2 regions of the Microbulbifer sp. ABE4_465 genome follow, and region 1 is predicted to be linked to the other one. Evidence: predicted binding sites of a transcription regulator. Region 1 holds the regulator's gene; the other holds the start of a gene.

Evidence for each region. The regulator LexA, encoded in region 1, represses DNA repair genes until DNA is damaged. The targets are predictions, from matches to a motif close to ACTGTNTNTANANACAGT.
Region 2: a site for LexA is predicted at 1,743-1,760, ahead of imuA (translesion DNA synthesis-associated protein ImuA). Genes of this name have one in related genera too.

The regions. Positions count from the first base shown of each region.
Region 1 is NZ_JBSWXV010000001.1:438,676-442,885, forward strand. Features, by position in the region: gene topA (type I DNA topoisomerase) at 1-388, shown strand, start outside; gene ACXAG1_RS01740 (hypothetical protein) at 516-1,082, shown strand; gene ACXAG1_RS01745 (hypothetical protein) at 1,128-1,382, shown strand; gene lexA (transcriptional repressor LexA) at 1,538-2,146, opposite strand; gene ACXAG1_RS01755 (DUF6763 family protein) at 2,286-2,618, opposite strand; gene ACXAG1_RS01760 (TetR/AcrR family transcriptional regulator) at 2,835-3,491, shown strand; gene nagZ (beta-N-acetylhexosaminidase) at 3,514-4,210, shown strand, end outside.
Region 2 is NZ_JBSWXV010000006.1:120,382-124,591, reverse strand. Features, by position in the region: gene ACXAG1_RS11720 (BaiN/RdsA family NAD(P)/FAD-dependent oxidoreductase) at 1-978, opposite strand, end outside; gene dcd (dCTP deaminase) at 997-1,566, opposite strand; gene imuA (translesion DNA synthesis-associated protein ImuA) at 1,799-2,518, shown strand; gene ACXAG1_RS11705 (Y-family DNA polymerase) at 2,547-4,052, shown strand; gene ACXAG1_RS11700 (GIY-YIG nuclease family protein) at 4,049-4,210, shown strand, end outside.

The DNA of each region.
Region 1 (4,210 bases):
CTCCGGTCTGTTTTTGGCTGCCAGTCAGTTCCCGAAAAATCGCGAAACCCGCGCACCCCTGATCAAGGAGCTGCTGCCGCACAAGGACGAAATCGATCCCAAGTACAGCTTCCTGTTCTCTGCTCCCACCGAGGACAACGAGGGCCGTGATACGGTTGTGCGCTTCAGCCGTAAAACTCAGGAGCAGTATGTCCAGAGTGAGGAAGAGGGCAAGGCGACCGGTTGGAAGGCGTTCTATCGCGATGGCAAGTGGCAGGTAGAAGCGCCGGCTAAAAAGGCTCCGGCGAAGAAAAAAGCTGCCGCGAAAAAGGCCCCGGCCAAAAAAGCGGCTGCCAAGAAGGCGCCAGCCAAGAAAAAGGCTGCTCCAAAAAAATCCCCGGCCAAGTAATTGGTCGGAGACCTGCCGACCCGTCATCCCGGCGAAGAGCCTGTGCCGGACTTGATCCGGTAACGGGATCCAGACCTATCCGTCATCCCGGCGAAGGCCGGGATCCAGAATCCCAGAGGTATGCAGTTTGAGTAATCCCTATACCGGTACCGTCGCTTCGGCGCTGCGTAAGGCCCAGCTGCTGCTGCAATCCAGCGCGGAAGCGGGCAATACGCCGTTGCTGGAGTCCTCCCTGCTGGAAGCGGCGGTGCTGCAGTTGTGGCGTGGTTACCGTGCGTTTCTGGCGGAGCAGGGGCATCAGATGCAGTTGGGTTTTGCGGCCGGTGCTGAGCCGGAAACAGCGCAGGCGCTGGCGTCCCTGGTGTCCCAGCGTGGCAAATTCAGTGGTGAAGCCAATGAGCTGGTCAGTCTCGCAGAAAACCCCGATAGCTGGTTTGCGGGGCTCTTCGCAGCCTGGCGTAAATTGTGGGTACTGAGCGCCTCTGGTTCAGTAAGCTCTGGCTCTACCGGTTCTGCTGCGCAGGCGGCGCCCTCCAAACCTGCTGCCACCGTCCAGTCCATCATCCCGGTACGCCAACTGGATAGCGCGGCCGAGGCCCCTGACCAGCCTCTCACCCGTGAGCGGGTGCAGCAGTGGTACCAGTCCCTTTTCGAGCTGATCCAGCGCCAGAGGGCCCACAGTCAGGAGTGGTAGGGTGTGGTACACTGGCTCCAAATTACGCGGTTTGTGGAGAAGTGAATGTCTACCGAGACTTACGAAATCATCGAGTTGTCCAATGGTGATGTAGCGTTGCGACGCGCTGGTCACAAGGGAGAACCGCTGGTGCGTATTCATTTCTCGGACGAGAGCCAGCATTTCCTGCGCGAGCACAAGGTGGCGGTGGCCCGTGCCATGCTGGAGGCGGGGATCGAAGCGGTACAGGACATCAACGAGATGGAGCCGGAGCCGTTTGAGGAAGAAGAGGTGGATCTGGCCGAGCACACGATTCACTGAACATTCTGTGGTTAATTCGCAGACATAAAAAAACAGGGCAAAAGCCCTGTTTTTTTATGTTCGAAGTGCGAGACACGGGATGTTTGGCGACTTGTCATCCCGGCGAAGGCCGGGATCCAGAAAACCTGCGGGCTTGTCGCTCCGAACCGCCATTGTCAAATCGGGTTCTGCCGAATCACGCCCACCGCCAAACCTTCAATGGCAAAGCTGCGGTCCCGCATGTCCACTTCGATCACATCAAAGTCCTGATTCTCCGGCAGCAGCTGCACGGTGGCCTGATTGCCGCGACGTTTGAAGCGCTTCACGGTGACTTCGTCCTCGATGCGCGCAACAACGATCTGCCCATTGCGAATATTGTCAGTGCGCTGCACGGCCAGTAAATCGCCGTCGAGAATACCCGCATCTTTCATGCTCATGCCGTGTACGCGCAACAGGTAGTCCGCGGGTGGGTGAAAAAATTCCGCGGGAATTTCGCAGTACTCTTCGATATTTTCTTCCGCCAGAATCGGGTTGCCGGCGGCAACGCGGCCAACAATGGGTAAACCACTGTTGTAGTCGGGAATTCGAATACCGCGGGAAGCGCCAGCGACCATTTCAATCGCGCCTTTGCGGGCCAAGGCTTTCAGATGTTCTTCCGCGGCATTGGGTGAGCGGAAGCCCAGCTCCTGGGCAATTTCGGCTCGGGTGGGCGGGTAGCCCGTATCATCCAGATAGGATTTGATCAGTTCCAGTACCTGAGCCTGGCGTGCAGTGAGGTTTGTCATGGGCGCCTTCCTGTTGTCTGTATTTATATACAGTTGCTGTGATTATATACAGATTTCAGGGGCGCGCAATCATTGCCCGATTGCGGGGTTGCGGTTGACTCGCAGCACGATGACGGCGGGCACTGGCCGGAGCGATCCGTCAGTAGCCCTCGTCAGTACCCGGAAACGAATCTCCTTCAAGCCGGTCAATGGCGCTTTGCGCGGGAGAAAAGATCGGGCTGCGGTAGCCTGCGTCTTCCTCATCCTGCATTTCGTCGGCAAAGGTGCCATAACCTGCATTGGCGTCTTCCGGAGCGGCGGCGCCAATCACTGGTAGCGACGGCCAGTTCTGGAACTCGATTTCGTCCAGGCTGCCGTCCACATACTGAATTTCGATCGTGCGGGCGGGATGGTCAACCGCAACCACTTCAAACAGGTCGCCAGTATCAAAATTTTCAAACCAACTGCCAATTTCCGGAGCGATTCGTGCCATGGCGTGCTCCTCCTCTTTTACTGCTTTGTTGTCTTCGCCTTCAGTTCCATCCCGGCGCTTTCAGAACTTGTACACTCGTTCTAATGTGGTGGACGCAAGCTTGGTACTCCCGCGGGGTGGAGAATGGCTTGCGCAGGTTTCATCGTCGGCGGACTGTGCTAGTCTCGCGGTAAAACAAGCGTTTAAATTGTTGGTTTGAATTGGTGTGAAATCGGCATGAGTCAGTCAGACACAGTCCATCGTATTCTGGACGCCGCTGAAGTCCTGTTCGCGGAGCGGGGCTTTACCGAGACCTCCCTGCGTACCATCACCAGTACCGCCGGGGTGAACCTGGCAGCGGTGAACTACCATTTCGGTTCTAAAAAAGAACTGATTCAGGCTGTTTTCGAGCGGTTCCTTACACCTTTTACGGCCATTCTCGATCAGGAGCTTGCGCGCAGGGCGGGGGCTGGTGAGCCACTGCAACTGGATGATCTGCTGCAAAGCCTGTACCGGGTGGCGCTGGCCGGTCTGGCCAGTCAGGGGCGCGACCCGAAACGCTTTATGCGATTGCTCGGTCTGGCGTATACCCAGTCCCAGGGGCACTTGCGGCGTTTTATCGTATCCCGCTACGGTGACAGCTACCGGCGCTTTGCGGGGCAGTTGGCGGCGGCTCTGCCGCACGTTGACCCGGTGACCTTCTACTGGCGTCTCTACTTCATGCTTGGCGCTACGGTCTTTTCTCTTTCGAGCTTTGACGCCATTGAAGCTATCCTTCGGGAAGATTTTGGCGCCCAGAGCAGTCTCGAGGAGACCCTGGCGCGCCTGGCGCCCGCGGCCGTAGCCATGCTCACTGCGCCCATGCCGGGAAACAACGCCGGCGACGTCGATTAAATTCAATGTGGAGTTCATGCGGATGTCTACCCCGATTGGCCCGGTAATGATTGATGTCGAAGGGCACACCCTCACCGAGGAAGAGCGCACGCTGCTGCGTCATCCCCAAGTGGGCGGACTGATTTTCTTTGCGCGGAATTTCGAAAGCCGGCCACAGCTGGAGGCACTGATTGCAGAGATTCGCGCCCTTCGTCCTGAAATCCTGCTGGCGGTAGATCAGGAAGGGGGCCGGGTGCAGCGCTTTCGCGATTCTTTCACCCGAATTCCCTCAATGCAGGCGCTTAGTGCCCGGGCCGATAAACAGCAACTGGAAGATGTGGGCTGGTTGCTGGCCGCGGAGTTGCTGGCGGTTGGCATCGACTTCAGTTTCGCGCCAGTGCTGGATGCGGACGACGACTTCTGCCGTATTGTCGGCGATCGCAGCTTTGCCCGGGATCCACTGAAGCTTGCCGAGAAGGCGCGCCCGTTTATGGCGGGTATGCACGACGCGGGCATGGCCACGACCGGCAAGCACTTCCCGGGGCATGGGCAGGTGCTCGAAGACAGTCATGAAGAGTTGCCCGTGGATCAGCGCCCCCTGGAGGAGGTGCTGTCTTCCGATTGCATACCATTTAGCGAGAGTATTGCGGCCGGTGAGCTGGAGGCCGTGATGCCGGCGCATATTCGTTTTGCTCAGGTGGATGAAAATCCGGTGGGTTTTTCCCGGTTCTGGCTGCAGG
Region 2 (4,210 bases), on a different contig from region 1:
TTCGCCTACATCCTTTAGCGCCTGTTCGCTGTACTGCTTGAGTGGTTTGCTTTCCAGGCCATTTCTCTGCAGGAAAAACTGTACCAGCTTTTTGCTCCACAACTCTGCCAGCACCGTATGTAGAAAGCTCTCCTGCTTTTTGCCGCGCTGCTCACTGAGCCACTCGGACAGGTCCAGCCCCGGTGCCAGGTCGAAGTTCACCGGCATACCCTCTTTCCAGTGGCTGGAAACCTGCAACACCGCCGGGCCACTCAGGCCCTTGTGGGTAAACAGCATCTGCTCGTGGAAATGGCCCTCGGCGCAGCTGGCATTCACTGCCAGTGAGGTTCCGGGTAATTCCTGCTGCCGCGCCAGTGCACGCTTATTCAATGTGAAAGGCACCAGCGCGGCGCGGGTGGAGATAATGTTGTGGCCGAACTGCCTGGCGAGGTCGTAGCCAAATCCGGTGGCGCCCATGGTGGGGATCGACAGGCCGCCGGTGGCGACTACCAGGGATTCACACACCACTTTGCCAAGGGAGGTGTGCACCTCAAAGCCTTTCGCACTCTCTTCATTAAGAGGCTCAACACGCTGGATCTCACAGCGGGTGCGAATCTGGGCTTTCGCTTCGCGGCACTCCGCCAGCAGCAGATCGACAATATCGCGGGATTTGTTATCGCAGAACAGCTGGCCGAGGGTTTTCTCGTGATAAGGGATGCCGTGCTTTTCCACCAGGGCGATAAAGTCCCACTGGGTATAGCGGGCCAGGGCGGATTTACAGAAGTGCGGATTTTCGCTGTAGAAGTTGTCCGGCGCCGTGTACAGGTTGGTGAAGTTGCAGCGGCCGCCGCCGGACATCAGGATCTTTTTGCCGACCTTGTTGGCGTGGTCCAGCACCAGCACGCTGCGGCCACGCTTGCCCGCCACCGCGGCACACATCAGGCCGGCGGCGCCGGCGCCAATGATCAGTACATCGGCCTGGGTGGGAAGGTCTGTCATTGGCTAGTGGTCTACGGATCAGGTCTTCGGCAGGGTGACGCCGCGCTGGCCCTGGTATTTACCGCCGCGGTCTTTATACGACACATCGCAGATTTCATCGGATTCGAAGAACAGCATCTGTGCCACACCTTCATTCGCGTAGATCTTCGCCGGCAGGTTGGTGGTGTTGGAGAATTCCAGAGTCACATGCCCTTCCCATTCCGGCTCCAGCGGCGTCACATTCACGATGATGCCGCAGCGGGCGTAGGTGGACTTGCCCAGGCAGATGGTCAGCACCGAACGCGGGATGCGGAAGTACTCCACGGTGCGCGCCAGGGCGAAAGAGTTAGGCGGGATAACACAGTAGTCGCCCTGCACATCCACGAAGCTGTCTTCGTCGAACGCCTTGGGGTCCACGGTGGCGGAGTGCACGTTGGTGAAGATCTTGAACTCGTTGGCGCAGCGCACATCGTAGCCGTAACTGGAGGTGCCGTAGGAGATCAGGCGATCGCCGGAGGCCCCGTGGCGTACCTGGCCCGGCTCGAAGGGCTCGATCATGCCCTCACTCTCAGCCATACGACGAATCCACTTATCGGATTTGATGCTCACCCTGTCCCCTCGCTTATCTGGTCTTGGCCCATTTCTGGCGGTCATTTGAAGAGGCCGAATCATAGCCGTTTTACCTTGTTCAAAAAAGTGCCAATGGGCTGCGTCGAATTTGGCGCACGCAGACCTGGTACGGGCTTGCCGATACTGGACACGTACTGTATAAATCACCAGTAGACACTGTACACACATACAGTCAAACCCCATCAGAACCCCCGTGTGGAGCGAGCCGATCGTGAACAGCGCCGAAAACTTTTTGCAAAACAAGCAGTTAGGTGATCAGCCAGCCAAGCAGGCCAATGACGAGCCGCTGCAGCAACTGCTGACCCGCCCGGACATCTGGCAACTGGCCAGTGGCCAGCGCCGTCCCCGCACCGGAATCAGTACCGGCTACCGCGGGCTGGATGCCTTGCTGGCCGGGCACGGTTGGCCCCGCGCGGCCACCACGGAGTTTTTGGTCGACAAGGCTGGTATCGGCGAGATGTCACTGATCCTGCCGACCCTGGCGGAACTCACCCGTCAGGGGCGCATGGTGGTCCTGATCAACCCGCCGCATATCCCCTACGCCCCGGCACTGGTACAGGCCGGCGTGCAACTGGAGAAACTGCTGATCCTGCACCCCAGAGGACAGCGGGATCAGCTGTGGGCGGCAGAGCAGTCCCTGCAATCCGGCGCCTGCGGTGCGCTGATTCAGTGGCAGAACAGGGAGACTCCGGCCGATAAAGACCTGCGCCGGCTGCAGGTAGCCGCCCGCGATGGCGACTGCCTGCATTTTCATTTTCGCCCCGGCTCCTGTGCACAAATCCCGTCTCCGGCAGCACTGCGCCTGCAACTGAAGAGCGATGGAGAGCAGCTGGCGCTGCACCTGTTCAAACAACTGAGCGGCAAGTCCGGCCAGCGCGTGCATCTGGCGCGCAACCCGGATTTGGTGCGACAGGACCAGCCGCTGCACTGAATGTGCAAGGCGGCGCGAGGAACACCTTATGCTCTGGCTCTGTATTCAGCTCCCAAAACTCTCCCTGGAAGCACTGACCCGCGCCCACCGCGCCGGCGACAATACCGCGGTGGCCGTGGCCCAGAACAGCCTCATCATTGAAGCCAACCCCGCGGCCAATGCCCACAATGTGGAGCCCGGACTCAGCATCGCCACCGCCTGCGCCTACTGCGCCGAACTGCAATTGCTGGAACGGGACCCGCAGCGGGAAGAGCAGTTACTACAACAGCTGGCCCAGTGGGCCTACAGCTTTACCCCGGTGGTTTCCCCACGCAGCGCCGAGCGCGAACAGAACCAGGCAGACAGCAATTTCGCCTGCCTGTATCTGGAAATCAGTGGCAGCCTCAAGGCACACCACGGCCTGGCGCCCCTGCTGCAACAACTGGGCAAAGAGCTGCGCAAGATGCGCGTCCATCATTTTATGGGCCTGGGGCACAGCCCCAGCGCCGCCCACCTGCTCAGCCAGTTGCCGGAACACCGCCAGTGGCTGGCCGAAGCCAGAACCGCTCCCACGCCCCAGCAGTGGCGCCAGTGGATCAGCTTCGCCCCCAGCAAACTTCTCGACTGCAATCACAAGGCCATCGCCAAGTTGTATGCCTGCGGTATCAAGCGCGTCAGCCAGTTGCTGGCAATTCCGCTGTCGGAAGTGGGCAGTCGTTTCGGGCGCGGATTCATCGACTACCTCGCCCGCCTGAACGGCACCCGCCCGGATCCGGTAGCCAGCTTCGAGCCACCGGCGGAATTTCACAGTGAACTGTTTTTCCCGAGCCCGCTGGATAACAGCGAGCAACTGCTGTTCCCCGCCGGCCGCCTGGTGCGTGAGCTGTGCCGGCAGTTGCAGCGCCGGCAGTTATACAGTCAGCAGTTGTGCTGGGTGCTGGATTACGGCAGCCGCGGCCACCAGCAGGTCCATGTGGATATCTCCCGCCCACTACTCGATCCCCAGCGCCTGATCGCGCTGACAAAATTGCAGTTTGAACGGGTTGAACTGAAGGAGCCGGTGCAGGCATTGACCCTCAAGTGCCAACAGTTGCGTCCCATTGAAAGTCACAGTCTGCGGGAGGATTTTTTTGACGAGGGCAGCAAGCTGCACGAGAGCTACCAGCTGATCGACAAGCTCAAGGCCCGCCTCGGGCACCAGGCTCTCTCCGGCGTCACCCTCAAGGAAAGCTACCTGCCGGAACAGGCCTGGCAAAACGCCGACAGCCTCACCCTGCAGAGTAAATCCCGCAGCCACCAACTCACGCCCGTGAATGCCCCCCGCCCCAACTGGTTACTGCCGCGGCCCGACCGTATTCAGCAGCGCGACCACAAACTGTTTTACGACGGCGAACTACATTTATTGCAGGGACCAGAGCGTATCGACGGCTACTGGTGGCAACACCACCGCCACGCCCGCGACTACTACATCGCCCGCGGCGCCCACGGCAGTCTTTACTGGGTATACCAGGATCTGGCGTCAGAGGACTGGTATCTGCACGGGGTTTATTCATGACTGGGTTAAGACAACCCTGTGTTTACCTTCTTGCAAACCAGCGTAATGGCACACTTTATACGGGTGTTACATCCAACCTTGTACAGCGTATCTGGCAGCACAAGGAAGGCGTTGTCGAAGGTTTCACTCGGGAGTATGGAGTGAAAGACCTTGCCTGG